Linked DNA regions of Actinacidiphila yeochonensis CN732. Each later gene encodes a partner of the first gene's protein in a complex. Links are inferred from orthologs where the notes say so. Each region holds a gene or a part of one and is shown on either strand. Other genes may lie near its edges. The genes, in order: tig and rpsG.

The links.
Region 2: the proteins of tig (region 1) and rpsG are in contact, whole or in part, in a crystal structure (PDB 3GTY), measured with the Thermotoga maritima proteins. The link is inferred for Actinacidiphila yeochonensis CN732 from one-to-one orthologs. Residues at the interface, in WP_004081061.1 of Thermotoga maritima: Glu122, Val124, Val129, Leu130, Tyr133, Glu188, Gly259, Ile262, Tyr263, Glu266, Ser270, Glu273, Gln274, Glu277, Arg308, Gln311, Ile312, Ser315, Tyr316, Glu325, Arg329, Arg336, Leu363, Phe366, Trp367, Arg373, Leu377, Arg381, Leu384, Glu387; in WP_004081843.1 of Thermotoga maritima: Lys34, Lys52, Lys55, Glu59, Arg62, Gln63, Glu66, Asn67, Lys69, Val71, Arg95, Ala109, Lys110, Lys111, Gly112, Arg113, Pro114, Glu117, Glu121, Ile124, Ala125, Tyr127, Asn128, Asn129, Thr130, Gly131, Lys135, Asp139, Arg142, Met143.

Annotation. Positions count from the first base shown.
Region 1 is NZ_JQNR01000003.1:922,978-936,010, reverse strand. What follows is about bases 5,573-8,477. They hold tig (trigger factor), read left to right. Parts: upstream 5,573-6,272; coding sequence 6,273-7,682; downstream 7,683-8,477. Other genes in these bases: BS72_RS05460 (ATP-dependent Clp protease proteolytic subunit), read left to right, coding at 8,135-8,477; BS72_RS05480 (hypothetical protein), read right to left, coding at 5,573-5,597. Also shown: BS72_RS05505 (Lrp/AsnC family transcriptional regulator), read right to left, coding at 530-982; BS72_RS05500 (asparaginase), read left to right, coding at 1,116-2,210; BS72_RS05495 (hypothetical protein), read right to left, coding at 2,175-2,369; BS72_RS05490 (SpoIIE family protein phosphatase), read right to left, coding at 2,547-3,689; BS72_RS05485 (GNAT family N-acetyltransferase), read left to right, coding at 3,888-5,153; more of BS72_RS05480, read right to left, coding at 5,214-5,572; more of BS72_RS05460, read left to right, coding at 8,478-8,755; BS72_RS05455 (ATP-dependent Clp protease proteolytic subunit), read left to right, coding at 8,863-9,501; ATP-dependent Clp protease ATP-binding subunit ClpX, read left to right, coding at 9,796-11,079; BS72_RS05445 (hypothetical protein), read right to left, coding at 11,169-11,912; BS72_RS05440 (valine--tRNA ligase), read left to right, coding at 12,310-13,033. UniProt on the Bacillus subtilis protein: Involved in protein export. Acts as a chaperone by maintaining the newly synthesized protein in an open conformation. Functions as a peptidyl-prolyl cis-trans isomerase.
Region 2 is NZ_JQNR01000005.1:1,912,189-1,928,693, forward strand. What follows is about bases 2,901-5,837. They hold rpsG (30S ribosomal protein S7), read left to right. Parts: upstream 2,901-4,102; coding sequence 4,103-4,573; downstream 4,574-5,837. Other genes in these bases: BS72_RS20045 (helix-turn-helix domain-containing protein), read left to right, coding at 2,901-3,139; rpsL (30S ribosomal protein S12), read left to right, coding at 3,728-4,099; fusA (elongation factor G), read left to right, coding at 4,613-5,837. Also shown: BS72_RS20025 (hypothetical protein), read right to left, coding at 1-200; BS72_RS20030 (hypothetical protein), read right to left, coding at 966-1,184; BS72_RS20035 (hypothetical protein), read right to left, coding at 1,181-1,888; BS72_RS38505 (hypothetical protein), read right to left, coding at 2,016-2,345; more of BS72_RS20045, read left to right, coding at 2,657-2,900; more of fusA, read left to right, coding at 5,838-6,739; tuf (elongation factor Tu), read left to right, coding at 6,913-8,106; BS72_RS39590 (glycosyltransferase family 4 protein), read right to left, coding at 8,267-9,505; BS72_RS38515 (Cdc6/Cdc18 family protein), read right to left, coding at 9,412-10,728; BS72_RS20080 (NACHT domain-containing protein), read right to left, coding at 10,793-15,139; BS72_RS20085 (hypothetical protein), read right to left, coding at 15,165-15,872; BS72_RS20090 (hypothetical protein), read right to left, coding at 16,103-16,505.

The DNA.
Region 1 (13,033 bases):
GCTGCTGGACCAGAAGGTGGTCGCGGGCGTCGGCAACGTCTACCGCGCCGAGGTGCTCTTCCGGTTCGGCGTGGACCCGCTCCTGCCCGGCCGTGACCTGCCCCGGCCGCTGTGGGACGCGATGTGGGCCGACCTGGTGGCCCTGATGCGCCAGGGCGTCGAGCGCAACCGCATCGACACCGTACGGCCCGAGCACGAGCCCGAGGCCATGGGCCGCCCGCCGCGCCGCGACGACCACGGCGGCGAGGTCTACGTCTACCGCCGCACCGGCGAGCCCTGCCTGGTGTGCGGCACGCCGGTGCGCACCGTGCCGCTGGCCGGCCGCAACCTGTTCTGGTGCCCGACCTGCCAACCGCCCGCCGGGTAGCACCGCCCGCCGCGTGGCACCGCCCGCCGCGTGGCACCGTCCGCCGCGTGGCACCGTCCGTGACGGCGCGCCCGCCCAACCGGGCCGGGCCGTCCGGGTGTTCTACCGCCCGCCACTCACCGCCGGCTCGGCGGACGAGGGCGTGCGGCAGGAGGCAGGAGGTCAGTCGACCGGTACGCCCTGGGGCGACTTGATCCGCTTCATGATCATCTGTGAGTTGACGTCGGCGACGCCGGGCATGGCGATCAGCCGCTCCCGCCAGAACCGCTCGTACGCGTCGGAGTCCGCGACCGCGATCCGCAGCAGGCATCCGGGCGCTCCGTACAGCCGGTACGCCTCCACCACGTCCGGGGTGGCCTGCACCTCCGACTCGAAGGCGGCCACCGACTCCGGGTCGCGCCGCACCTCCACCGAGGCGAACACCTCGAAGCCCCGTCCCACCGCCGCCGGGTCGACCACGGCGCGGTACGTCTGGATCACCCCGTCCTCCTCCAGCTGCCGCACCCGCCGCAGGCACGGGGAGGGGGTCAGGCCGACCCGCTGGGCCAGCTCCTGATTGCTCAGCCGACCGTCAGCCTGTAGTTCGCGCAAGATGCTTCTGTCAATCGCGTCCATAGGAGTGGTTCCTACCACGATGTGGACCGCGAACGTCATACATGAGCAATCAAATGACAGGTCTACGCGCATATTATTGTGCTGGGGGAAGAGGTCCAGACGGGGTACGCGTCCAAAGGAGGCGGATTCAGACATGCGCAATGTCGTGGTCATCAGCACCGGGGGGACCATCGCCAGCCGCTGGCAGGGGGACGGTTACGCCGCCGAGGCGGCCGGCAGCGAGGTGCTCGCCGCCGGCGCGGTGCCCGAGGGGGTCGAGGTGCGGGTCGTCGACCTCTTCACCGTCAACAGCTCCAGGATCACCACCGCCCACCAGCTGCGGCTGCTGCGCACCGTGCACGAGGTGCTCGCCGACCCCGCCGTGAGCGGTGTCGTCGTCACCCACGGCACCGACACGTTGGAGGAGTCGGCCTTCCTCGTCGACCTCTTCCACGACGACCCCCGCCCCGTGGTCTTCACCGGCGCCCAGAAGCCGCTGGACGCCGAGGACGGCGACGCGGCCGGCAACCTGTACGACGCGCTGCTCACCGCCTCCTCCGGCCGCGACATCGGCGCCGTCATCACCTTCGCCGGGCAGGTCTTCGCCGCCCGGGGCACCGTCAAGAAGCACACCCTGGACGCCCACGCCTTCGGCGACCCCGACGGACTCCCGCTCGGCCGGGTCGAGTTCGGCCGGGTCAGCTGGGGCCGCCGGCGCCCCCGCCCGGCCGCGCTGCCGCTGCCGCCGGAGGCCGCCGGGCACCCGCGGGTGGACATCATCACCCACCACAGCGACGCCGACACCGTGCTCCTGGACGCCGCGCTGGCCGCCGGCGCCCGCGGCGTCGTGCTGGCCGGCACCGGCGCCGGGAACCTCACCCCGCCGATCGTCGACAGCGTCCGCCGGGCCGTCGCCGACGGCGTGCTGGTGGTCGTCAGCACACGAGTGGCGGCCGGCAGCGTGGCGCCCCTGTACACCGGCGGGGGAGCGGTCGACCTGGTCGCCGCAGGCGCCGAACTCGCCGGCACCCTGCGTCCGGCGCAGGCCCGGGTCGCCGTCCTCGCCGCCCTGCTCGCGGCGGGCGACACCAAGGGGGCCGACGGGGCGAACCGGGCCGAAGGGGGCGGCGGGACCCCCGGGGCCGCGGACGGGAACGGCCCGGCGGAGGTGCTGCGCCAGGTGCTGCGGGCCGAGCCGCAGTCCCTGCCCGCGTCAGAGCTTTATCTGGCTGATGGTGTCGGCCACTGAGTTGAGGAACCGGTTGATGTCCGGCGCCATGTTCGACGAGGCGAGGAAGAAGCCGAAGAGCGCGGCGACGATGGCAGGCCCCACCTTGATGGAGTTGGCACGGATCATCACCACGAGAACGATCGCCAGCAGCAGCGCGGCGGACAGGGAGATAACCACAGCGGTTCACTTCCTCTTTCGGTAGGCCCTAGCCGGTCCGGGGACCGCGCCTGCCGCCCCCGTCCGCCCGGTACCCATACTGCCATCGTCCGGGCGGCCGGGGGGCGTCATCGGCACTCCGCCCCCGGGGCCTTCCGGTCGCTTCCGGCGTGGGCCCCATACTCCCATTCCCACCGCCTAGTCGCGGCACACCAACAGCAACGCCCGGTCGTCGTTGACGTCTTTGGCCACCGCCTCGATCAACCGCCAGGCGGCGCCCCGGAATCCGGTCGCCACCAGCCGTTCCGCCTCGCCCATCAGCCGGTCCATGCCCTCGGAGATGTCCCGGTCGGCGGTCTCCACCAGCCCGTCGGTGAACAGCATCAGCATGTCCCCGGAGGCCAACGTCCCCTTGCAGCCGTGGAACTCGGCGCCGTCGTAGACGCCCAGCAGCGGACCCTCGGCGGCCTTCTCCTCCCAGCGCCCGGTCCCGGCGTGCAGCTGAATCCCCGGGAGGTGCCCCGCGGACAGCAGTTCGTAGTCGCCGCTCTCCAGGTCGAGCACCAGGTGCACCGAAGTGGCGAACCCCTCGTCCCAGTTCTGCCGCAGCAGGTAGCCGTTGGCGGCGCCCAGGAAGGCGTGCGGCGGCAGCGAGCCCAGCAGCCCGCCGAACGCCCCCGACAGCAGCAGTGAACGGGACGCGGCGTCCATGCCCTTGCCGGACACGTCGGTGAGCACCGCCTCCAGCACCCGGCCGCCCGAGGTGCGGGTGGCCACCACGAAGTCCCCGGAGAACGACTGGCCGCCGGCCGGGCGCAGCGCCATCTCCGCGTGCCAGCCGGCCGGCAGGTGCGGCAGCCGGCTCTGCACCCTGATCCGCTCGCGCAGGTCGAACAGCATGGTGTGGCCCCGCCGCCACGGCACCCCGACCCGGGCCCTGAACTGGGCGATCACCAGCCCCGTCAGGGCCACCGCCGTGACCAGCAGCACCGTGCCCGGGGTGACCCGCGCCGGGCCCTCCCGGTACGGGCCCAGCACCGCCGACTCGACCACCAGCGCCAGCGCGGAGCCGGCGTACAGCAGGAGCAGGCTCGCCGGGCGCAGCAGCAGCCCGCCGGCCAGTATCGGCAGCACCAGGGCGCCCGGCGGGCACCACACGGGTATGAACACCGTGGTGACCGCCAGCACCGGTATCGCCGCCGCCACCACGGCCAGGCCGGCCCAGTCGGAGGCGTCGCCGCGGAAGTAGTCCACCCCGACACGGCGCACGGCGACGCGGATCCGGTGCAGCCTTCTGCGCCACCGGAGCCGGAACTCTTCGCCCACCACCGCGTCAACCATGTTCGGGCGACCCTACCGAGCGATCCGCGCCGTGTGCAGGGCGGATGGGCTGTGAGCTTGCCCCGGGGGCGCGCACGGGGGCTCGCCCGTCCTCGGACCGGCCGTCGGCACGCCCCCGCCGCGCGCTTCGCCGCCACCCGAACTCCCCTTCCGTTTAACGGTTCGCCGCCCACCGCGCCAGGCTGGTAGGCAGGTGCCATGGCGATCGAATTCAGAGAACTCGGCCCGGAGTACTGGGACCTCTTCTACAGCCGGCTGGAACGCGCGTTCAGCAGCCCCCCGGACTCGGTGGAGGAGCGCGCCCAGTGGCGCCGGGTCGCCGAGTTCGACCGGATCACGGCGGGCTGGGACGAGGGCTCGCTGGTCGCCACCTCGGGCGCGTTCAGCTTCCGCATGACGGTGCCGGGCGGGTCGCCGCTGCCGGTGGCCGGTGTGACGATGGTCTCGGTCCAGTCCACGCACCGCCGCCGCGGCGTGCTCACCGCCATGATGCGGCGACAGCTGGACGACATCCGCCGCCGCGGCGAGTCGGTCGCGGTGCTCACCGCCTCCGAGCCGGCCATCTACGGCCGCTTCGGCTACGGCGTCGCCAGCCGGCAGCTGCGCGGCGCCGTCGACACCACCCGGGTGCGCTTCGCCGCCCCCGAGGGCGTCGACGAGCTGCGGATGCGGCTGGTGGACGCGGCCGGCGCCGTGGAGGCGTGCGAGGCGGTGTACGCGGGGCTGGTGCCGAGGCGGCCCGGCATGCTGGCCCGGCAGCCCGGATGGGAGACCCAGCCGCTGCTGCCCCCGACCACCCCGGCCGCCTCGGGCGGGCTGCTCTGCGTGCTCGCGGAGTCCGGCGGCGAGCTGCGCGGCTACGCCCGCTACTGGATCACCCCGCACTGGTCGGCCGCCGGACCCGAGTCGGTGGTCCAGGTGCGCGACGTGGAGGCGCTCGACCCGGTCGCCTACGCGGCGCTGTGGCGGTACCTGGCGTCCATCGACCTCACCGCCGAGGTCGCCTTCGGCAACCGCCCGGTGGACGACCCGCTGCTCCACCTCGTCTCCGACGTCCGCCGCTGCGGGCTGAACCCGCGCGACGGCTTCCACCTGCGGCTGGTGGACGTCGGCGCCGCGCTCCAGGCCCGCTCCTACACCACGCCGCTGGACGTGGTCCTCGACATCGACGACCCGTTCTGCCCCTGGAACACCGGCCGTTGGCGGCTCAGCGCGGACGGCGGGAGCAGCGGGGGTGCCGACGGTAGCGGCACGGACGGCGGGGGCGCGGTGTGCGAGCGCACCACCGACCCCGCCGACCTCGCCCTCGGCGTCCGCGAGCTGGGCGCGGCCTACCTCGGCGACACGAGCCTGCACTCCCTGGCCGGCGCCGCCCTCGTCCGCGAGCTGCGCCCCGGCGCCCTCGCGGCCACCGCCCGAGCCTTCCACTCCGACCAGGCCCCCTGGCTCCCGCACGGCTTCTGAGCCGCGGCGCGCCGCCCCCGCTCCGGTCGCCGTGATGCGGGGGCGGGCAGGCGGGGCGCGTCAGCGCCCGACTCCGGGGCACCGGGAGCCCCGAACCGCCGGGCGGCGCACGTAGAGGATGACCAGCGCCGCCAGCAGGGCGCCTCCGGCGAACGAGAGGAGTCCGCCGAGGCGAAACGTCCGGTGAGGGCCGAAGAGTATGTACCCGCCGTAGAACAGATGCGTGGCGGCGGCCACGCACGGTACGAACAGGCGGCCCGCGTTCGGGACGAGGTCCCGCCATCCGAGCGGCTCCCGAGGCCGGGTGGGCCACCCCCGGAACCACTCCCCGAGCCGCTGGCGCAACGGCGGCCGGGTGGGCGATCCCTCGACCCACTCGGTGAGCCGCCGGCCCAGCGGCACGCGCGGCAGCGCCGCACCCCGGTGCCTTCCATGTTCAGTCACAGCAAGATCATGGGCCTCGGGGCGCGAGGAGCCGCGCGCGGGTACCTGGAACGCGCTCGGAAACGGCAGCGGCCCAGGTGGCGGAGTGAACTCCGCCACCTGGGCCGGGTGCGTGGAGCGGGCGACGGGAATCGAACCCGCGTAGCTAGTTTGGAAGACTAGGGCTCTACCATTGAGCTACGCCCGCAGCGCCAGTGATTCTGGCACATCGCATACTAGCCGGTCGAACCGGCGCGGCCGCGCGTGAATACCGGCTGCCCGCGCGTACGGGGCCATGTACTCTACGTGTCGCACCAGCGGGGTGTGGCGCAGCTTGGTAGCGCGTCCGCTTTGGGAGCGGAAGGCCGTCGGTTCGAATCCGGCCACCCCGACCACCAGGTCCGCCGCGGGTCGTGTCCCGCCGTCGTCTCCGGCCGCGGTCACGGCCCGCCGCGGCCCCACTGGGCCCGCCACGGGGCCGGAGGGAACCCGGACCGGCCCCCGGGCAGGCCGCTGCAGAGCCTGCGGCACGGCTCTCCGGAGGTCCTCCGGATTCCGCCGCGACCGACCCCGTCCAGTGTGTTTGGCGCTACCGGTAGGATGGGCGGTCGGCGACCGTCGCGCGGCCCCGCCCAGGGCGGAACCGCAGGCGGGCGAGTCGCCCCCATCACCGTAAAGCCCCAAGGAGACCCAACCGTGAAGAGCGCCGTCGAGACTCTGAACCCGACTCGGGTTCGACTCACTGTCGAGGTGCCCTTCGAGGAGCTCAAGCCCAGCCTCGACGCGGCGTACAAGAAGATCAACCAGCAGATCACGGTGCCGGGGTTCCGTAAGGGCAAGGTCCCCGCGCGCGTCATCGACCAGCGGTTCGGGCGCGGCGCGGTCCTCGAAGAGGCGATCAACGACGCGCTGCCGAAGTTCTACACGAGCGCGGTCACCGAGGGTGAGCTCGCGGATCGTGCGCTCGGCCAGCCGGACGTGGACATCACCGAGTTCAACGACGGCGACGAGCTGAAGTTCACCGCCGAGGTCGAGATCCGCCCGACGATCGAGATCCCGGACTACTCCGGCATCGAGGTCACCGTGGACGCGGTCGAGGTCTCCGAGGAGGACGTCGAGAAGTCGCTGGAGCAGCTGCGCGACCGCTTCGCCTCGACCACCTCCGTGGAGCGCGCCGCCGCCGAGGGCGACGTCGTGGTCGTCGACCTGGAGGCGTCCGTCGACGGCGAGGTGCTGGAGGACGGCGTCGCCAAGGGCGTCAGCTACACCATCGGCTCCGGCCAGCTGCTCGACGGCATCGACGAGGCCGTCACCGGCCTGGAGAAGGGCGGCTCGGCCACCTTCACCTCCGACCTCCAGGGCGGTTCCGCCGCCGGCCGTGCGGCCGAGGTCAAGGTCGAGGTCACCGACGTGCAGGCCCGCGAACTGCCCGAGCTGGACGACGAGTTCGCGCAGCTCGCGTCCGAGTTCGACACGCTGGAGGAGCTGCGCGCGGACTCCCGCAAGCGGCTGGAGCGGGTCAAGGGCTACGACCAGGCCACCCAGGCCCAGGAGAAGGTCCTCGACGCCCTGATCGAGCTCATCGAGGTGCCGATCCCCGAGAAGCTCCTGCAGAGCGAGGTCGAGACCCGGGTCCACAACCTGGAGCACCACCAGTTCCCGGCCCTCGGCCTGACCTGGGACAGCTACCTGGAGCGCGAGGGCAAGACCCGCGAGGAGCACGACGCGGAGCTGGAGGCCCAGGCGGTCAAGGGCATCAAGACCCAGTTCGTCCTCGACGAGCTGGTCAAGACCGAGAAGCTGTCGGTCAACCAGGAGGAGCTCACCGAGCACCTCGTGCGCCGTGCCGCCTCCTCCGGCATGACCCCGGACCAGTTCGCCCAGGCCATCGTCGAGAACGGCCAGGTCCAGCTGCTGGTCGGCGAGGTCGCCCGCGGCAAGGCGCTGGCCACCGTGGTCGAGGCCGCCAAGGTCACCGACAGCAACGGCGAGACCGTCGACCTGTCCGACGAGGACGAGGACGGCGAGACCGTCGAGGCGTCCGACGACGCCGAGGCCGCCGAGGCCGAGGCCGGCGACGACGCCGAGGCCGGCAAGGACGCCTGAGCCGGTACCGCACCGCGCCTGAGCCAGGCTGAGCACAGCCGCTGAGGCGGTCCACGGGCCCGAACGCCGCACCGCGTTCGGGCCCGTGGCGTCGGATGGTCCGGGCGGGGTGTCCAGGCGTCCGTTTGGCCGGGCCTCCGGGCCCGTCCGGGCGCCTCTCCGCTGTCTCCGGCCGTCTCCGGCGTGCCTCCCGGGCGCGCGGGTCCGCCGGGCACCGCGTCAGGGTCCGCCGGGCGCCTTCCGGTTGAGCCGGACGTCCGGGCGCGGCCGCTCACCCTGCGCTCACAGCGAACAGTTCCCCGTAGGGGATGGCTCCACCCGACCTGCGCGTTAGGGTCCATGGATAGGAGGGCAGGGGGTAGCGAAAGCAGGCGGCCGCCCCCGGCCCGCACGAAGACCGTGACGGCCACTCGACCGTCCGACAACGAGCAGGTGGACACGTGACGACTCCGATGCCTTCCGCCGCCGGCGAGCCGACCCTCGGCGGTCTCGGCGACCAGGTCTACAACCGACTGCTCAACGAGCGCATCATCTTCCTCGGCCAGGCCGTCGACGACGACATCGCCAACCGCATCACGGCGCAGCTCCTCCTCCTGGCCGCCGAGCCGGAGAAGGACATCTACCTCTACATCAACAGCCCCGGCGGTTCCGTGACGGCCGGCATGGCGATCTACGACACCATGCAGTTCATCAAGAACGACGTGGTCACCATCGCCATGGGCATGGCCGCCTCGATGGGCCAGTTCCTGCTCACCGCGGGTACCCCCGGCAAGCGGTTCGCGCTGCCGAACACCCGCATCCTGATGCACCAGCCCTCGGCCGGCCTGGGCGGCTCCGCGAGCGACATCAAGATCCAGGCCGAGCAGCTGCTGCACACCAAGCGGCGGATGGCCGAGCTCATCGCCCAGCACTCCGGGCAGACCTTCGAGCAGATCACGAAGGACTCCGACCGCGACCGCTGGTTCTCCGCCGAGGAGGCCAAGGACTACGGCCTGCTGGACGGCGTGATGACCTCCGCGGCGCACGTCCCCGGCGGCGGCGGCACCGGCGCGAGCGGCCCGGACGCCTCCTGAGCCCCGCGAACACCCAGACCCATCACCAGGAGCACCAGGAGACGGTGGACGTGAACCTCGTGAAGAACCCCTTCAACTTCCCCGGCGGCGGCCTGTACGAGCGCGCGATGGACGAGCGCCACGGGCTGGCCGGCGCCGAGGCGCGCTACGTGATCCCGCGCTTCGTCGAGCGCACCTCGCAGGGCGAGCGCCAGTACGACCCGTACGCGAAGCTCTTCGAGGAGCGGGTGATCTTCCTCGGCGTCCAGATCGACGACGCGTCGGCCAACGACGTGATGGCGCAGCTGCTGTGCCTGGAGTCGATGGACCCCGACCGCGACATCTCGATCTACATCAACAGCCCCGGCGGCTCGTTCACCGCGCTGACGGCGATCTACGACACCATGCAGTTCGTCAAGCCGGACATCCAGACGGTGTGCATGGGCCAGGCCGCCTCGGCCGCCGCGGTGCTGCTCTCCGCCGGCAGCCCCGGCAAGCGGATGGCGCTGCCCAACGCCCGCGTGCTGATCCACCAGCCGTACACCGAGACCGGCCGCGGCCAGGTGTCCGACCTGGAGATCGCCGCCAACGAGATCATCCGGATGCGCCAGCAGCTGGAGGAGATGCTCGCCAAGCACTCCACCACGCCGATCGAGCAGATCCGCGACGACATCGAGCGCGACAAGATCCTCACCGCTGAGGAGTCGCTGGCCTACGGCCTGGTGGACCAGATCGTGTCCACCCGCAAGTCCTCGCTGAGCGTCTGAGCAGGGCACCGAGCGCCGGCCGCCCAGCGAGGGCGGCCGGCGTGCTCACCGGACCGGACCGCGGCCGACCGCGGCGTTCACAGGTCGGCAAGGCGGTCTGTCAAGGCCGGGCACTGCCCGATCCGGTCCGACGGCGGTAAGCTGCCCCGCCCGGGCCTCCGGCGGACTCGTGTACGCGAGTCCGGTCAAGGGGGGCCCACACGGGGGGCGCGGCAAGGTACCGTCGAAGAGAAGCACCAGGCTCCGTTGAAGGTCGGCGGACCCAGGCGACTCCAGGCAAAGGGGAAAGACCTCGTGGCACGCATCGGTGACGGCGGAGATCTGCTGAAGTGCTCGTTCTGCGGAAAGAGCCAGAAGCAGGTGAAGAAGCTCATCGCAGGCCCCGGTGTGTACATCTGCGACGAGTGCATCGACCTCTGCAACGAGATCATCGAGGAGGAGCTCGCCGAGTCCTCCGAGGTGCGCTGGGAGGACCTGCCCAAGCCCCGGGAGATCTACGAGTTCCTGGAGAGCTACGTGGTCGGCCAGACCCCGGCCAAGAAGGCCCTCTCCGTGGCCGTCTACAACCACTACAAGCGCGTCCAGGCAGGCGAGAGCGGCCGTGCCGGCCACGACGACGCGATCGAGCTGGCCAAGTCCAACATCCTGCTGCTCGGCCCGACGGGCTCCGGCAAGACGCTGCTGGCGCAGACCCTGGCCCGGATGCTCAACGTGCCGTTCGCCATCGCCGACGCCACCGCGCTCACCGAGGCCGGCTACGTCGGTGAGGACGTCGAGAACATCCTGCTGAAGCTGATCCAGGCCGCCGACTACGATGTCAAGAAGGCCGAGACCGGGATCATCTACATCGACGAGATCGACAAGGTCGCCCGCAAGAGCGAGAACCCGTCGATCACCCGGGACGTCTCCGGCGAGGGCGTGCAGCAGGCGCTGCTGAAGATCCTGGAGGGCACCACCGCCTCGGTGCCGCCGCAGGGCGGGCGCAAGCACCCGCACCAGGAGTTCATCCAGATCGACACCACGAACGTGCTGTTCATCGTCGGCGGCGCCTTCTCCGGTCTGGAGAAGATCATCGAGTCCCGGGCCGGCGCCAAGGGCATCGGCTTCGGCGCCACGATCCGCTCCAAGCGCGAGATCAGCATGTCCGACCCGTTCTCCGAGATCATGCCCGAGGACCTGGTGAAGTTCGGCATGATCCCCGAGTTCATCGGGCGGCTTCCGGTCATCACCAGCGTGCACAACCTCGACCGCGAGGCGCTGCTGCAGATCCTGGTCGAGCCGCGCAACGCGCTCGTCAAGCAGTACCAGAAGCTCTTCGAACTCGACGGCGTGGAGCTGGAGTTCGAGCTCGGCGCGCTGGAGGCCATCGCCGACCAGGCGATCCTGCGGCAGACCGGCGCGCGCGGTCTGCGGGCGATCATGGAGGAGGTGCTGATGTCGGTGATGTACGAGGTGCCCTCCCGCCAGGACGTGGCCCGCGTGGTGATCACCGCCGACGTGGTGCACTCCAACGTCAACCCCACCCTGGTGCCGCGCGACCCGCGCATGGGCGGCCAGGGCGAGCAGAAGAGCGCCTGAGCGCCACCGCGCCACGCGAAAGAGGGGCGCCCGGTCCGAGGTGGACCGGGCGCCCCTCTTCCGCGTCACGCGGGCGGTGGCCGGCGGCCCTACGAACCGACCTGGACCTCGACGTCGTTGCGCACCTTGGCGGTCAGGTCGCCCGCGTCGGCTATCGAGGGGGCCGAGCCCGTGCCGGCGAGGGCCGCGGGGACGTCGACCGGCAGCACGTAGGCGACCGTGCTGTAGTCGGCCCAGACGCAGACGGTGGTCTTGATGGTGAGCTTGTGGCCGTCGCTGTCACCGGTCTCGGTGACCTGCTGGCACTTGATGACGGCGTCGCTCTCCATCCCGGCCGGTTCGACCAGCTGGGGGCTGCCGGACGTCGTGATCGTCGTGCCGTCCTTCTTGTCCGCCTCGGTGCCCGCCGCCAGCAGCGCGAACATGCCGTCCACGACCTTGCCGGGGTCCTTGACCTTGCCGTAGACGCCGGAGAACTCCAGCAGGTCGGTGGCCGTGATCAGGCTGCTGCCCTTGGCGTAGCCCGCGGTCACCTGGGTGGGGTCGGTCACGCCCAGCGCCTTGATCTTGCCGAGGTCGCTGTCGTCGAAGCTGTCCTCGTCCCCCATGTCGGGGTCCTTCGTGTAGTCGCTCGCGACCTTGTCCGGCGTGGTCAGCCGGTACGTCTTCCCGTTGTCCGCGAGCGAGCCGCCGCCGCTGCTCTTGTGGGCGAGGAGGAGACCGCCGCCGGCCAGGGCCAGCACCACCACCACGGCGCCGATGATGACGCCGGTGCGCTTGCCGTTGCCGCCCTGGGGCGGCGGCGCCGGGTAGCCGTAGCCCTGCTGCGGCACCTGGCCGTACGGCGGCTGGCCGTAACCCGGCTGGGGCTGGCCGTACGCGGGCTGCTGGCCGTACCCGCCGGGGCCGGCTGCTGCGGGTAGCCGTACCCGGGCTGCGGTTGGCCGAAGCCGGGCTGGGGCTGGCCGTAGCCGGGCTGCTGCGGGGGCTGCGGAGGCTGGGGGGCGCCGTAGCCGCCCTGCTGAGGAGGCTGCGGGGGCTGCTGGGGCGGGCCGTAGCCACCGCCCTGGGGCTGCTGCCCGTAGGGGCTCGGCGGCGGCTGGTCGTAACTCATGGATTCGTCCCCTCCGTTAACGAGTCCGCTCATCCTCCCGGACGAGAGGCCCTGCTCACACGGTGTGGGGGCAACTGATTCGTAACGGCCCCGCGGACCGCCGTAGAATCCGTACCGTGACCGACAACACTCAGCAGGGCCGAACCGCCGGCCCCGACAGCGCCGCCCCCGAACTGCCGACCCAGTACGCGCCGGCCGAGGTAGAGCGGAAGCTGTACGAGAGCTGGGTAGAACGCGGTTACTTCGAGGCCGACGCCAAGAGCGCCAAGCCCGCGTACACCATCGTCATCCCGCCGCCGAACGTCACCGGCACCCTGCACCTGGGCCACGCCTTCCAGCACACCCTCATGGACGCCCTCACCCGGCGCCGCCGCATGCAGGGCTACGAGGCGCTGTGGCTGCCCGGCATGGACCACGCCGGCATCGCCACCCAGAACAAGGTCGAGCAGCAGCTCGCCGAGGAGGGCCTGTCCCGCCACGACATCGGCCGGGAGGCGTTCGTCGAGCGCACCTGGCGGTGGAAGGAGGAGTACGGCGGCCGCATCCTCGGCCAGATGCGCCGGCTCGGCGACGGCGTCGACTGGTCCCGCGAGCGCTTCACCATGGACGAGGGCCTGTCCAGCGCCGTCGGCACCATCTTCAAGCGCCTCTACGACGACGAGCTGATCTACCGCGCCGAGCGCATCATCAACTGGTGCCCGCGCTGCCTGACGGCCATCTCCGACATCGAGGTCGAGTACCAGGACGACGACGGCGAGCTGGTCTCGCTGAAGTACGGCGAGGGCGACGACTCCGTCGTCGTGGCCACCACCCGGGTCGAGACGATGCTCGGCGACACCG
Region 2 (16,505 bases), on another replicon or contig:
AGCTGCATCATCGGGTTGTCCAGGTACAGGTCGCCGACCCACGCGCCGCCGTAACGGCTCACCAGGACCGCGCTCTGCGTTCCGTCGAAGCCGGCGGGGGCGTCGCGGCTCACCGCCGCGGAGGAGAGCGAGGGCTCGGCCTGGAGGATCTGGATGACCAGCGCCTCGACGTCGGGGAAGGCACTCGGGGGAGTGGTCATGACGGTTCCACCTCTTTGCTGGAGAGTCGTGTGTCCCGGGTCGGCGGCCGGCTCGGGCTGACGCCCCCGCTCGCGGTGGGCGTGGCGGTCCACCGGGTGGTTCGCGGTCGGCGGCCCGCCCCCGGGGCGCGTTGCCGGGATGCGGGTCGCCGTCGGCGGTCCGCCGGGGCTGCGGGGGAGGGTGGCCTGCGGTCGGCCGGGGCGGGTCGTCGGACTCGCCTGGGGCGGAGCTGGTGTCGCGTTGCCCGTGGGCGGGAGGCCGGGCGGGGGGCCGTGCACTGGAGGGAGCAGTTCGGCTCGCCCCGCCCGGCGGTTCTCGGCGGCGGGCACAGCTCTGCCGCTGCGCCAACTGTGACACGGTTTCGTGCGCGCACGCAACTTATTCGGGACCGGGTTGCCGCGGACCTCCCGGACGGGCGCGCGGGCCCCGGCGGCGGGCCCGTCTGGCGAGCGGGCCTGAGTAGCGAGCACGACGGGCCGGCCCGTCCGGGGAGGTCGCGCCCACCGGACGACGGCCCGGTCCGCCGATGGAGGAGTCCGCGTGACAGAGGAGCCCCCGTCGGCCGGTGGGGCCTGCGGGGGCTGGAGTGCGTGGGCCGTCCCCCTCCCGGCGCCGTCCCCCTCGCCGGGAGGGGGAGGGGGCGGGGGACGGAGAAAGCCCCCGCTGGCCGGTGGCGATGTCGCCGGTGGCCTGCGGGGGCTGGGTGGGAGCCGGGGAAAGAGGAAGGGGTAGGGGACGGGCGGAGGAAGAGCGGAGGGACGGGGTCAGAGGGCGGGGCGGTGGTGGGCCCGGCGCTCGGCGGCGAACACGTCGGCCAGGTGGAAGACGTGCGCCCGGCCCGCCTTCCCGGACGCCGCCAGGTATCCCAGCTGCACCCACTTGCGGATCGTCGCCGTCGCCACCCCCACCTCCCGGGCCGCCAGCTCCGCGGGAACCAGCACCGGCAGCCCGTCGACGGCCCCGCCGTGGCGCCGGCCGGTCACCGCGCCACCTCCGTGCCCGCGGGAGCGGCGGGCGGTGGCGCGTCCATCGCGGCGGCGAAGCCGTCCCGGTTCCCGAGCGCCCCCCACGCCGCCTCGTCCCAGACGTGGCGGTAGGCGGCGTCGTCCCGGCACCCGCAGTCCGCGTCGGCGCAACGGCAGGCGGGGTTGACGCACAGCACCGCGCGGCGCGCGGGGAACGCCCGCAGCGAGACGGAGTCGCAGAACGGGCACCGGCCGGGCACTCGTACCATCTGCTCGGTGTCGCCGAGCGCCCGCGCGCACCGGCGTGCCATACGGCGGGCCTCGTCGCGCACGTGCCGCGCGAGCACCGGCTGCCCGGCGATCACGCCCAACAGGGCCCCGACCCGCAGCAGCCGCTCGGGCACCGGCGCCCGGCGGGGCAGCGGCAGCCCGAGCTTGGCGTGCACCGCCTCCTCCAGCTCCACGACCCCGTCGCTGATGTCCCGGATCGCGTCCGAGACGTGCAGCCGCAGCGGGGCCGCGCTGTGTCCGGGTACGGCCAGGCCGTGGCGCTGCTGGACCGTGAGGGCGTCCTGCCGCTCCTCGCGCAGCAGCCGGGACTCGCGCGCCCGGCGGGCCTGCTCGGCGCGGGCCCGGGTCTCGGCGTCGTGGCCGGCCTCCCGCGGCCGGCCCCGCCCGGGTGCCAGCTCCTCGGACAGCTCGGGGAACTGCCGCACCAGCATCCCGATCCACAGCGCGGCGTCACGCACGGCCTGCTCGGCCTCGGCCTGCTCGGTGCCGGTCGGCCGGGTGCCGGTCCGCTGGGCGTCGGCCTGCTCGGCGCCGGTCGTCGGCGCGGGTCCGTTCCGCTCAGCCACGGGTCCCCCTCCCGGTCGCGAGGGCGCGGCCGCGCACGGCGTGAGCGGCGGGGCCGGAACCGGCGGGCGGGGAGACGGTCGCGCCCGGGTCCTGTGCCGGAACGCGCACAGGTGTGCCGTTGCGCCACAGGCGTCCGGCGCACACCCCGTCGAACCAGGAGGCGGCGGGAGCGACGATCTCCTCGCACTCGCGCCGTACCGTGCACACCTGGCACGCCCGCAGTGCGGGCGCCGCCTCCGACGCGCGCCGGGCGAAGACCGCCTTGGCCGGGAGGCCCGCACAGGCTGCGGCCTCCTGCCAGGGCGAAGCGGGGAGGGACATGGAACCTCCGTGAGAGTCCGCGGTCGCTGGACGCGACGCGCTCGGCAACGGTGCCATGATGCGTGCGAGCGCGCAACTAAACATCCGAAGAGCCCCCCGCGTTCCGCGTCGGGGCGCCCGTATCCGGAGTCCGGCTCTTCCGGCTGTGGGCGTTCTGTCGCGATGGTGCGTCGGCTTCCATTGCTCAGAGTAAAACGTTGGCCTAACCTGCACGGTTTCTCCAGGCTCTCTCCATGAATTGCGTGCGAGAAGGCACGTAATTTAGTGCGCGCAAGCGCGGTAAACTGAGGCCCCCTGGAGGGAGCAGGCGCATGACCACCACCGAACTTGACGCCTTCGCCAGCTGGGTCGAGGCCCTGATGCGTAGGCGTGGATATGACATCGACAGCCCCCGTGGCGGGGGGCGGTCGCGTGTCGCCGATGAGGCAGGCGTGCACAGGGCCGCGGTGACCCGGCTGCTGCAGCGTCAGAGCATGCCCGATCTGGAGACCACCCGGCGGCTGGCCCGCGTCCTGGACGTGCCGGTGCGGGACATGCTGATCCGCTCGGGCCGGCTGACCGCCGAGGAGCTGCCGCTACCAGCGTCGACCGCGGGCCCGGCGGCCCGGGCGGTCGCCGCGGAGCTCGACGCCGACACCCCGCCGACCCTGGAGGAGCTGGCCGAGGTGCTCGGCGTGCCCGCCGACCGCCGGGACATGTTCGTCAGGGTGGTCGGCCAGTTCCTGCCCGGCGAGGCCGACGCGCCCCCCAAGGGGGGCACCGCGCGCGTCGGCGAGCCGGCCGGCTCCGACTGACGACCGTCCCGGCCCGGCCGCCGGGAGCTGAGCCGCGCGCTCGCTCCCTCCCCTTGACGCCTTGGTCCCCGCCGGGCGCGTTCCCGCCGGGCGCGTCGCCGCCGGTCGGCCCGACGGCAGCGGTGGCGGGGCGACTCCCGGTGCGGCGCGGACGGTGCGGCCGCGGCGCGCTGCGCTATAACGTGGTCCCGCCGCGGTCGGTGGCCGCCGCCGGAAGGAGCGGCGTGCCCGGACTGCGGGGCGGGCCGGGGCGAGGTGGGGCGGCCCGAGTGGCCGGCGGCTGTTCCCCGGCGCCGGGGTGAGGCGTCCCCGGCGGGTTGACCGGCGGTGATCGCGGGCCGTGCGGCGGGCCAGCCGTATGTTTTTTGACCCCAGCCGATGCGATAGGTACGCTCTCGTCTGTGCCTGGGGTGTGCCCGGGTCCTTGTGCGTGCCATGCGACCGTATGAGGAATCCGAGGCCGCGACACCCATTCAACGCACTCTTCCGGATCTCCGGATACGTGCGGGGTCAGCGACACACCCGACCGCGTGGGTCGGAGCCCCAGGTTAGAAGTAACGAGATCGGCACACAGAAACCGGAGAAACGGTGCCTACGATCCAGCAGCTGGTCCGGAAGGGCCGGCAGGACAAGGTCGAGAAGAACAAGACGCCCGCGCTGAAGGGGTCCCCCCAGCGCCGTGGCGTCTGCACGCGTGTGTACACGACCACCCCGAAGAAGCCGAACTCGGCGCTCCGTAAGGTCGCGCGTGTGCGTCTGACCAGCGGCATCGAGGTCACCGCCTACATCCCGGGCGAGGGTCACAACCTTCAGGAGCACTCCATCGTGCTCGTGCGCGGCGGTCGTGTGAAGGACCTGCCGGGTGTTCGCTACAAGATCATCCGCGGTTCGCTTGACACCCAGGGTGTCAAGAACCGCAAGCAGGCCCGCAGCCGCTACGGCGCCAAGAAGGAGAAGTAAACAATGCCTCGTAAGGGCCCCGCCCCGAAGCGTCCGGTCATCATCGACCCGGTTTACGGTTCCCCTCTGGTGACCTCGCTCGTCAACAAGATCCTGCTGCACGGCAAGCGCTCCACCGCCGAGCGCATCGTGTACGGCGCTCTGGAAGGCCTGCGGGAGAAGTCCGGCAACGACCCGGTCATCGCCCTCAAGCGCGCGCTGGAGAACATCAAGCCGACCCTTGAGGTCAAGTCCCGCCGTGTCGGTGGCGCGACCTACCAGGTGCCGGTCGAGGTCCGTCCGGGCCGCCAGAACACCCTGGCGCTGCGCTGGCTGGTCGGGTACTCCCGCGCCCGCCGCGAGAAGACCATGACCGAGCGGCTGATGAACGAGATCCTCGACGCCAGCAACGGTCTGGGCGCCTCCGTGAAGCGCCGCGAGGACACCCACAAGATGGCCGAGTCCAACAAGGCCTTCGCGCACTACCGCTGGTAGTCGCTACCCCCATCGAGAACCGAGAGAAGACTGAGCCACATGGCCACCACTTCGCTTGACCTGGCCAGGGTCCGCAACATCGGGATCATGGCCCACATCGACGCGGGCAAGACGACCACCACCGAGCGGATCCTGTTCTACACCGGCGTCTCCTACAAGATCGGCGAGGTCCACGACGGGGCCGCGACGATGGACTGGATGGAGCAGGAGCAGGAGCGCGGCATCACGATCACGTCCGCCGCGACGACCTGCCACTGGCCGCTGAACGACGTCGACCACACCATCAACATCATCGACACCCCGGGCCACGTCGACTTCACCGTCGAGGTGGAGCGTTCGCTGCGCGTGCTCGACGGTGCCGTGACGGTGTTCGACGGCGTCGCCGGCGTGGAGCCCCAGTCCGAGACGGTGTGGCGTCAGGCCGACCGCTACGGCGTGCCCCGCATCTGCTTCGTCAACAAGCTCGACCGCACCGGCGCGGAGTTCCACCGCTGCGTCGACATGATCGTGGACCGCCTCGGCGCGACCCCGATCGTGATGCAGCTGCCGATCGGCGCCGAGGCCGACTTCAAGGGCGTGGTCGACCTCGTCCAGATGAAGGCCCTGGTGTGGTCCGCCGAGGCGACCAAGGGCGAGATGTACGACGTCGTCGACATCCCGGCCACGCACACCGAGGCTGCTGACGAGTGGCGCGGCAAGCTCCTTGAGGCCGTCGCCGAGAACGACGACGAGATGATGGAGCTGTACCTGGAGGGCACCGAGCCCTCCGTGGAGCAGCTGTACGCGGCGATCCGCCGCATCACCATCAACTCGGGCAAGGGCGGCGGCACCACCGTCACCCCCGTGTTCTGCGGTACCGCGTTCAAGAACAAGGGCGTGCAGCCGCTGCTCGACGCCGTCGTGCGCTACCTGCCCTCCCCGGTCGACATCGAGGCCATCGAGGGCCACGCGGTGAACGACTCGGACGAGGTCGTCACGCGCCGTCCGTCCGACGAGGAGCCGCTCTCCGCGCTGGCGTTCAAGATCATGAGCGACCCGCACCTGGGCAAGCTCACCTTCGTCCGGATCTACTCCGGTCGCCTTGAGGCGGGTTCGGCTGTGCTGAACTCGGTGAAGGGCAAGAAGGAGCGGATCGGCAAGATCTACCGCATGCACGCGAACAAGCGTGAGGAGATCGAGTCGGTCGGCGCCGGCGACATCGTCGCCGTCATGGGCCTGAAGCAGACCACCACCGGTGAGACGCTCTGCGACGACAAGAAGCCGGTGATCCTGGAGTCCATGGACTTCCCGGCTCCGGTCATCCAGGTCGCGATCGAGCCCAAGTCCAAGGGCGACCAGGAGAAGCTGGGTGTCGCCATCCAGCGTCTCGCGGAGGAGGACCCCTCCTTCCAGGTCCACTCGGACGAGGAGACCGGCCAGACCATCATCGGCGGTATGGGCGAGCTGCACCTCGAGGTGCTGGTCGACCGTATGCGGCGCGAGTTCCGGGTCGAGGCCAACGTCGGCAAGCCGCAGGTCGCGTACCGTGAGACCATCCGCAAGGCGGTCGAGCGGGTCGACTACACCCACAAGAAGCAGACCGGTGGTACCGGTCAGTTCGCGAAGGTGCAGATCGGCATCGAGCCCCTTGAGGGCGGCGACGCGTCCTACGAGTTCGTCAACAAGGTCACCGGTGGCCGCATCCCCCGCGAGTACATCCCGTCGGTGGACGCGGGTGCGCAGGAGGCCATGAAGTTCGGCATCCTGGCCGGCTACGAGATGGTCGGCGTGCGCGTCATCCTGATCGACGGTGCCTACCACGAGGTCGACTCCTCCGAGCTCGCCTTCAAGATCGCCGGTTCGCAGGCGTTCAAGGAGGCCGCGCGGAAGGCCAGCCCGGTCCTCCTTGAGCCGATGATGGCCGTCGAGGTCACCACGCCCGAGGACTACATGGGCGACGTGATCGGCGACCTGAACTCCCGCCGTGGCCAGATCCAGGCCATGGAGGAGCGCAGCGGCGCCCGCGTCGTCAAGGGCCTGGTCCCGCTCTCGGAGATGTTCGGCTACGTCGGTGACCTGCGGTCGAAGACCTCGGGCCGGGCCAGCTACTCCATGCAGTTCGACTCCTACGCCGAGGTTCCGCGGAACGTCGCCGAGGAGATCATCGCGAAGGCCAAGGGCGAGTAGTACTCGTCTAGGCTTGACAGCAGGCTTCGGGGCATACCGCCGCGAATCCCCGCGAACCCCTCCGGGGGCTCTGGCGGGGGTGCGCGGCGGGTGCCCCGGCAGTCGGCAACCCAGCAAAGATCACCTGGCGCCGATGAAGCAAGGCGTACAGATCCACTCCCAGGAGGACCCCAGTGGCGAAGGCGAAGTTCGAGCGGACTAAGCCGCACGTCAACATCGGCACCATCGGTCACATCGACCACGGTAAGACGACCCTTACCGCGGCGATCACCAAGGTGCTGCACGACGCGTACCCGGACCTGAACGAGGCCTCGGCCTTCGACCAGATCGACAAGGCGCCCGAGGAGCGCCAGCGCGGTATCACCATCTCCATCGCGCACGTCGAGTACCAGACCGAGTCGCGCCACTACGCCCACGTCGACTGCCCCGGTCACGCGGACTACATCAAGAACATGATCACCGGTGCGGCGCAGATGGACGGCGCCATCCTGGTGGTCGCCGCCACCGACGGCCCGATGCCGCAGACCAAGGAGCACGTGCTGCTGGCCCGCCAGGTCGGCGTGCCGTACATCGTGGTCGCGCTGAACAAGGCCGACATGGTGGACGACGAGGAGATCCTGGAGCTCGTCGAGCTCGAGGTGCGCGAGCTGCTCTCCGAGTACGAGTTCCCGGGCGACGACCTGCCGGTCGTCCGCGTCTCCGCGCTGAAGGCGCTGGAGGGCGACAAGGAGTGGGGCGAGAAGCTCCTCGGCCTCATGAGCGCCGTGGACGAGGCCATCCCCACCCCCGAGCGCGACGTCGACAAGCCGTTCCTGATGCCGATCGAGGACGTCTTCACGATCACCGGTCGTGGCACCGTCGTCACCGGCCGCATCGAGCGTGGTGTCCTGAAGGTCAACGAGACCGTCGACATCATCGGCATCAAGCAGGACAAGACCACCACCACGGTCACCGGCATCGAGATGTTCCGCAAGCTGCTCGACGAGGGCCAGGCCGGTGAGAACGTCGGTCTGCTGCTCCGCGGCATCAAGCGCGAGGACGTCGAGCGCGGCCAGGTCATCATCAAGCCGGGTTCGGTCACCCCGCACACCGAGTTCGAGGCGCAGGCGTACATCCTGTCCAAGGACGAGGGCGGCCGCCACACGCCGTTCTTCAACAACTACCGTCCGCAGTTCTACTTCCGGACGACCGACGTGACCGGCGTCGTGACCCTCCCCGAGGGCACCGAGATGGTCATGCCGGGCGACAACACCTCCATGACCGTCCAGCTGATCCAGCCGGTCGCCATGGAGGAGGGCCTGAAGTTCGCCATCCGTGAGGGTGGTCGTACGGTCGGCGCCGGCCAGGTCACCAAGATCAACAAGTGATCTCCGGCCTGCGGCGGGCCTGACGCCGTAACGGGAGGGCCCCGGGTGCGCGAGCACCCGGGGCCCTTCTGCGTTCGGCGGGAAGCCCCCGGGACCGGTTCGGGTTCCGGGGGCTTCCCGCCGGCTGGACGGTCCCGGGCCGGGAGCGGATCGGGAGGGGTCACCGCTCCAGCGCGGTCAGCAGCTTCTCCACCGAGCCGGCCCAGGTGAGGCGGGCGGCGAGGTCCTGGCGGAGCTTCTCGGCGCGGGCGAACTCGTCCTTCGGGTGGAGCAGGACGCGCTCGATGGCCCGGGCCCAGGTGTCGGTGTCCGTGTCGGTGTCGTGGCCGGTCGTCGGCACCACGCAGGCCGCCGCGGCCTCCGGGTCCAGCTCGGCCCGCAGCAGCTCGCCCAGCCCGCTGCGGCTGCTGACCAGCACCGGCCTGCCCTCCACCAGGGCTTCCAGGCCGGAGAGGCCGAAGCCCTCGGCACGCGAGGGCATCACCACCACGCTGGCCCGGGCCAGGTCGTCGGCGAGGGACTGGCCGTCGGTGGTGAAGGGACGGGCGACGATCGGCAGGTCGGCGCCGCCCCGCCACTCCTCCAGCCGTTTGAGCTGCTCCGCCACGTCCTGCTCGGGCACCCCGCGGACCAGCAGCTCGACCGGTTTGGCGCCGGTCTGGAGCTGCCGCCAGCCGGCCACCCTGGCGCAGGCCCGCACCGCGATGTCCAGCCCCTTGAGCTCCCAGTCCTCCACCCGGCCGGTGATCAGCACCGTCATGGGGGACCCGGCAGGCACCCGGGCGGGCTCGGGGTCGCCGAGGTCGAAGCCCGGGTCGAAGCGCAGCGGCTCCCGGTCGGTGCGCAGCCCGAGGGAGCTCAGGAACCGGTCGTGCAGCCGGGGCCCGACGGCCACCGTCCGATCGGCCGCGCGGGCCAGCCCCAGCTCGATCTTGGTGCGGGCGTCGGCGTTGTGGACGGCGTCCTCCTCCCGGTCGGGCTTGAACCACTCGATCTCGTCGGGTGCCATGTGGACGAAGTGCAGCCTGGTGGCCTGCCAGAAGTAGATCTCCGCGAGCAGCAGCGCGATCGGGCCGGTGATCCGGCTGTGCCCGATCACCAGGTCCGGCAGCACGCCGACGGGCAGGGCGGGCCGGCGCAGCAGCGCCGTCATCGCGGACACGCCGGGCAGCGGCGGTGGCACGAGCAGGGTGACGTCCTGTGCCGCCGCCTCCTCGACCTCCGCGGAGGTGGCCTGCGGCACCAGGCAGAACACCCGCACCCGCTGTCCGGCCAGCGCCCAGCACAGCCGCTGGTTGAGGGTGCTCAGGCCGCCGTGCGCCGAACTCCACTCGGTGGCCACCACCAGCGCGGTGCAGCGGTGGCCGCCGGTACGGGCGCCGCCCGGCCGGCCCAGCACCCGGGGATCGCGGACGTAGCCGGTGAGGGCGGGGGAGAAGAGCCGCAGGTCGGCGCCGTTGCGGACGACGACCCCGAGGTCGGTGAGGTCCCGCAGCTGCCTGGACTCCGGCACGGTGTCCGCGTCGCAGCCCGGGGCCGTTCCCACGCCGTGGCCGAGGGTCGCGGTCGCAGCGCCGGAGGGCGTGGTCGCGCCGCCGGAGGCCGGGGCCGGGGCCGAGGCCGGGCCGCCGGAGGCCGGGGCCGCGCAGCCGCCGAGGCCCTGCGGCTCCCCGGGGCCGGCGCCACCGTCGCGCCGTCGGCGACGGCCCGCAGCAGGTCCCCGCCGCCCGCTATGTCCTCGTCCAGCTCCTCGACCAGCCGGGAGAAGTAGCTGCGGAACTCGCCGGCCTCCGCCTCGGCCGCGGCGGCCACGTCCAGCCGTCCGGTCTCCCGGTGCTGCTCCACCAGCCGCCGGCACAGCACCCCCAGCAGGTAGGGGTGGAGCCCGGACCAGGCCAGCAGCTCGGGCAGTACGGCGGACAGGTCGAGCCCGGCCCGTCGGGCCCGGTCAACCATCCGGCCCGCCTCGGCCGCGGTGAACAGCCCGACGTGGACGCGTTCGCCCATCACCTGGTCCAGCCGGGAGCCGCCGGCCGCGTCGGTCTCGATCGCGGCGAGGGGGCGCCGGGAGATGGTCAACAGGCCGACGGGGTAGTCGGGTTCGCTCGCCAGCGTGCGCAGCAGCTGGAACGCCGAGAGCTCCGGCAGTACCCGGGGCGCGCGGTCGAAGTCGTCCATCACCACCAGCACGTGGCGGCCCCGCTCGCCGACGGCGCCGAAGAACTCGGCTATGGCGCCCGGCAGTTTGAGCAGGTCCCGGGTGTCGCGCACCGGTGCGGCCAGCGCGGCCAGCTCCGGCAGGTCCGGGAAGGCGGTCGTGATCTGCTCGGCCATGGCGCCGAAGAGCCCGTAGACGGAGGGCTGCCGGCCCACGCTCAGCCACACCACCGCCAGGTCGCGGCGGCGTTCCGGGCCGATGCCGGCCAGCGCCCGGGCGACGAGGCTGCTGCGGCCGGTCTTGCTGAGCCCGAACAGGCTCAGGTTGGCCGGCCGTCCGGGCACCTTCCACACGGCGGTGACCTTCTCCAGCAGCGCGGGACGGTCGACGAACGCCGACCCGGTGGGGAGGCCGTCGACGAAGTCGTACGGGTTGGCCGGGCTGGTCGGGCCGGCTGGGCTCACGACGGCCTCACCGCTCCTCTCACGACTCCTCTCACCGCTCCTTCCACCGCTCTCACGGCTCGTCTCAGTGCGTCTCGGACGGCTCGCACGCGGTCCCGTCCGGATGCGGCACGGCCGGGGCGGCCGCCGCGAACCGCAGCAGCCACGCCTCGTAGAGGCCGACGACGATCCGGTACCCGTCCCGCTCCCGCGTCACCACCCCGTGCGCCTCCAGCGCGTCGAGCAGGCCGGGCGGCAGCGGCCCGACGTGCGCGCGGGCGATGTCGGCCGCCGACGCGGGGACCGGCTCGTGGCCCTGGCGGCGGCAGGACCGCGCGACGGCGGCCAGCAGGGCCCGCACCCGGAGCTTGGCCGGGGCGCCGGCCACCAGGACCGACGTCTCCAGGTTGTCGAAGTCGGCCTCGGTCAGCGCGCCGACCATGGCCTCCGCCACCTGCGCGACGTCCGCCTCCGTCACCAGGCGGGCGTTCTCCTCGTTCATGCGGGCGACGATCTTCGCGCACAGCCGCTGCACGTAGAAGGGGTTGCCGCCGGAGAGCCGGAAGATCTCGGCGAACGCCCGCCCCCGGAACCGGCTGCGGCTGCCCTCCAACGGTTCGGCCAGCTGCGCCGGTTGCTCCACGAGCGCGCGGGCGCCCACCTCGTCCAGGTAGCTGACCCGCTCGATGCCGAAGACGCCGAACGCGTTCGGGTCGGCCGTGACCAGCTCCTCGATGTCGGACTGCCCGACGAGCACCAGGTGGAAGAGCTGCCGCTCGACCAGCGCCTTGAAGGCCGTCATGAACGACGCCGGCAGGGCGCCGTCGCGCACCCACTGCTCCACGTACTGGAACTCGTCGATGAAGACGACCCAGGGCGGCCGGTCCGGGCAGGCCCTGCGGTACGCGGTGAACAGGGCGGCGCAGTCGTGCACCGGGTCCGGGCTGGTGATCAGCCGGTCCCGGTCGAAGCCGGGCGGCAGCAGCCGGACCGGGCCGGCGACGGTCTGCTCGGCCCCGTCCAGGATGCGCCACAGCACCACACCGAGCAGGCGGCCTGCGCTGTTGAGCGCGTCGGTGGCGTTGAGGCCGCCGAGGTTTCCGACGTCCACCACGGGCAGGCCGTCCTCGGCCGCGAGCAGCCGCAGCAGTTGCAGCCGGATCGAGGACTTGCCGGTCCGCTTCTGGCCGATCACCGCGATGCCGGCGCCGGGTGTACGGGCGTTCCGCAGCCGGGTCCTGACCCGCGCGACCAGCTCCTCGCGGCCGTAGAACATGCGCGGGTCGTCCACCGGGCGGCCCAGGGCGCCGTCCGCGTACGGGTTCGGGTCCACGGGCGCGGGGGCGCGGTCCACGGGCAGCGTCAGCCGCCCGAGCACGGGCGGGGCCGACTGCCCGTCCTCGTGGCTGAGTTCGACGTCCATGGCGACGTCCATGGCGACGCCCGCGGTGGTGTCCGGGGTCTCGGCCGGGACCACGACGGCGCCGATCCCGCCGTGCCCGTGGCCGAACCCGTCGTGCGGCCCGGCGGCCGTCTCGAACCGCACCTCCACCACGCAGCTCGCCCCGCCGCGCACCATCGGGGGCAGGTCCACGGTCTGGGCCGCGGGCCGCAGGCGCTCAGGATCGGCGGTGACGGTGAGCCGGCCGGCCCGCACCGGCGCGCGGCCGTCCGCGTTGGCCACCCGCACCTGGACGCCGACGGTCTCCTCGTGCAGCCTGGCGGCGGGCAGGGCCGCGCTGATCTCCGGCTTCGGCGGCAGCTTCGCGGCCAGCTCCGCCCGGGCGGAGCGGACCAGCTGCTGGACGCGCGCGGCGGCCGGCTCCACCAGCTCCACCGACAGCGCGGTGGGCACCTTGGCGACCTCCTGCCGCAGCATCCCGGCGACGCGGTCGGCGGCGCGCAGGTGGGCGTCCTTCTCCTCGTAGCGCCAGTAGTCCAGTGAGCGGTCCAGTTCGGCCACCGCGGCGGCCAGCCGGGTGAGTTCACCGCTGAGCGGCGGCGTGGTGTGCGGGCCGTGCGCGGCCAGCCGGTCGGCTGCCTCCCGTAAAGCCGCCCGTTCGAGGCCGAGCTGGCCCAGCCAGCCCAACCCCAGGACGAGTTCGCGCCGCCGGCTGCGCCAGCTCTCCACCAGCCGCGCCCACGCCTCCAGCGGCGGCAGCCCGTGCAGCTCCTGCTCGGCCAGGAACACGTCGGCGGCGTGGGCGAGTTCGGTGTCCCTCCGCAGGCACGCCTGGACCGCGTCGGCGGCTCCCTCGTGCGAGGCCAGCAGCGGCACCAGCTCCCGCAGGCCGTTCGGGCCGTGGTGCTTGAGGCGGCGGCGCAGCGCCCGGACTATGTGCTCGGTGCCTCCGCAGTCGGGCTCGGGCAGGTCCTGCTCGCCGGTGAGGTAGGCGGTGACGGCCGCGGCCATGTCGGGGCCGCTGCGCTCCCTGCGGTCCATCCCGCTCAGCGCGGCCAGGCACAGGTCCCGGGCGCCGCTGCGGTGCTCGGGGTAGTGGCGCAGCGCCAGCGCGACCAGGCCCTGGCCGCGGTAGCGGTCGGCCTCGGCGGGCAGGTCGCTGTCGTGGAAGAACACGGCGGCAGTGAGGAGGAGTTCGGGGTCGCGGGCGGTCCACGGCAGGCGCAGCGCCGACACCGCGTCGCGCAGGTCGGCCCGCTTCCAGGCGGCCAGGCGTGCCGTGTGCTGCCGAAGCACGTAGTCGGCCAGCGGGGACGCGGGGGCGGGCAGCGCGGACAGCCGGCCCACCGGGTGCCGGGCGTCGGACGGCTCGGCCGAGACCGTCGGTTCGGGCCGTTCGGAACGGGGACCGTCGACGTGCGGCCGGCGGCCGTGGAAGCGCAACTCGCTGCGGACGCCGGGGGACACCCGCGGGCTGACCTCGGCGATGCGCCGCGCCAGGTCCAGGGAGGGCTGCGTGCCGGCGTCCAGGCAGGCGGTGACCACCGGGGTGGCGTCGGCGTCCGCGGCCCACAGCGCGATGGTGCTGTGCCAGGCCGGGTCGGTCACCCGCTGGGTGAGCAGCTCGACCCGCTCGTCCGCGCGGATCTGCTCGGCGGCGAGGTAGTCCTGGAGGGCGCGGTAGGAGAACGCGTAGAAGCCGTCCCTGTCCTGGAGGAGGACGCCGGCTCGCTCCAGCATCTCCAACTCGGCGCTCAGCGAGGTGACGGAGCGGTGCGGCAGGTGCTTCGCCACGGCGTACACGGCCTGTTCGGCGGGAATGGCGGTGCGGTCGGCCACGAGTATCTCCAGGGCCAGCGCGCCGGCCGCCCGCACCAGCCGGCTGCCGCCCGACGCGCCCCGGCCGCGGAGCTTCCGGGCGATGAGCGCGTCCAGGACGGCGGCGTAGGCGTCCAGCGCCCTGCGGGCCGGCGGGGCGGAGGGGGTCGCGGTGTAGGCGCCGACGATCAGCGGGAGCATCATCGGCGAGGCCGCCAGCTCCGTCAGCCCGAAGCCGTCGAGCCAGGTCCGGACGAGGTCGGCGGTGGGCCGGTCGGCGGCGGGCGGCCCGCTCCCGCCGACCACGCCGGCCAGGGTGTGCCTCGGCTCGCGGCTCCGCAGCAGCCGGCCGACGCGCTCCCGGACCCGCTCGCCGGTGAGCGGCAGGACGCGGACCACCGTGGCCGGCCCCAGCCCGAGGTCGACGGTGCTCTCCTCGCGGGTGGCCAGGACCCAGGAGTTCCCGGGGTAGGCGGCCATCTGCTCGCGCAGCCACTCGGCGGTCATCCGGCCGTCCACCGATCCCGGCGCGGTCTCCTCGGCGAGGCCGTCGAGGATGACGACGCACGCCCCGCGCTCCAGCCACCGCTCCTTCCACGGGCCGGTGACGCGTCCTCCGGTCCAGGCGCGTGCGGAGAACTCTCCGAGCGGCACGCTGTAGTGGGACCCGGCCAGGTTGAGCCCGCTGACCCCCAGCAGCATCGGCACCGGCCGGGCGCGGTTGCGCCGGGAGCGGGCCGCCAGGTCGACGGCGAGCTCGCGGAGCAGCAGCGACTTGCCGGCGCCGGGCTTGCCGGTGAGGACGACGAGGCGCCCACGAGCCGGGCTGACCAGGGGGAACAGGCGATCGGGGCGGGTCGTCCCGGGGTCGGCGTCCGGGGGCGCGGACACGACCTCCAGGGTGAGGCCGCTCGGGTACGGTTCGCCGACGAAGCGCATCCGCGGGTCCTGCCGGGCCTCCCACAGGGCCAGCACCTGGCGGTCGATGCCCAGGGAGTAGGGAGCCGGGACGAGCGCGTCCACGATCCTGAACACGATCCGGGAGGCGTGCCCGAGGGGCGCCCCCCTGAGCTCCTCCCGCAGCTCCCGCAGACCGCCGGAGCCGAGGCTCCGCGCCTGCCGCGAGGCGACCCAGGTGGTGAGCACGGTCGTGAGCCCGCCGAGGATCGCGGACCCTACGCCTAACTGGGTGAGCGCTTCCGCCGCCGCCACCGCCCTCTCCTTCCGTGCCCGCCCGCTACGCCGCCGAGAACACCGCCTCGGTCACGTCCCGTTCGAGGGCCGAGCCCAGGTGCCCGTACGTCTCGATGTTCGCGACGCGCACCAGCAGGCAGTAGCGGTCCTGCGAGGGTACGGCCGCGGCGAGCTCGCGGTGGGCCCGCTTGAGGAAATGGATCGCCGCGCGGTTGGCGACCGGCCCCTGCCCGCAGATGAGGATGACGGGCGCGGCGGCCTCCGCCGGGCGGAACTTGGCGACGAGGGCGTACTGCTGGTGCGCCTTGTCGTAGCGGTAGGTGCGGCCGCCGATCCGGAACGCGATGCTGTCCGGCCCGCTGTTCCACGGCAGGATGCGGAAGCCGGGCAGGTAGGCGGCCATGTGCCCGGCGGTGCGGGCGTTGGAGCCCGGGCCGCCGACGCAGAACTCGGTGCGGTCGCCGTTGCTCCCCCGGAAGCCTCCGCTGGACTCCACCGTCACCTCGCAGCCGAACTCGCCGGCCAGCGCGGCCACGTCGAGCATCGCCAGCACGTCCTCCTGGGCGGCCCGGGTCGGGGCGTCGTGCGCGTTGTTCATGACGATCAGGCACGTGCCGCCGGGGGCCAGGCCGAAGAAGCGGCCTCGCCGGTTGAGCGCGCGCAGCCGCTTGCCGCGCTCCCACAGCCACACCAGCACGCCGCTGATCACGCTGGTCGCCAGCCCGATCGCGATGTTGACGATCACCGACACGGCAGCTCCACCCCCCGTTCCCCCCGGTCCGGCGCACGGCCCCGCCCTCGCACGAGGCCGCGGGCCAGTCTGCCACCAACCGGAGCCGGACATGCCGCGTCGGATTCACCCGCCTTCGCGCCCAACGGGCCCATCCCGCCGCGGCGTTGGCGGTCGTGCCGGTGCGGGGTGCCGGGGCGGGCCTCCTGGCTCACGCGTCCGTCAGCGGGTCCCGGCGGCCGGCTCCCTCGTCAGTGGCTCACCAGCCGGTCCGCCGAGCGGGCGGCCAGGGAGGCCAGGGCGGCCGTGACCAGCACGTCCATGAGGACGACCGTCGTCGGCGCGGCCAGCGACAGGGCCAGGGCCAGGCACCCGACGGCGATGAGCGGGCCGGCGGCGTACCAGGCGAGGTAGATCAGCGGGCCCGGGCCGCCCATCGGGGAGCCGCCGCCCAGGAACATCAGGTGCGTACGGGCCGGCCCGCGGCAGGCGCTGTAGAGGGAGGCGGCCGTGAACGGCGGCGCGCACAGCGGCACCAGCAGCAGCGCCAGCGGCGAGCCGTGGAGCGCGAACGGCACCGCCGCCAGCAGCCCCAGCACCGTGCCCAGCACCGCCGGCAGCACCCCGTGCCACAGCACCAGCGTGTGGAACCGG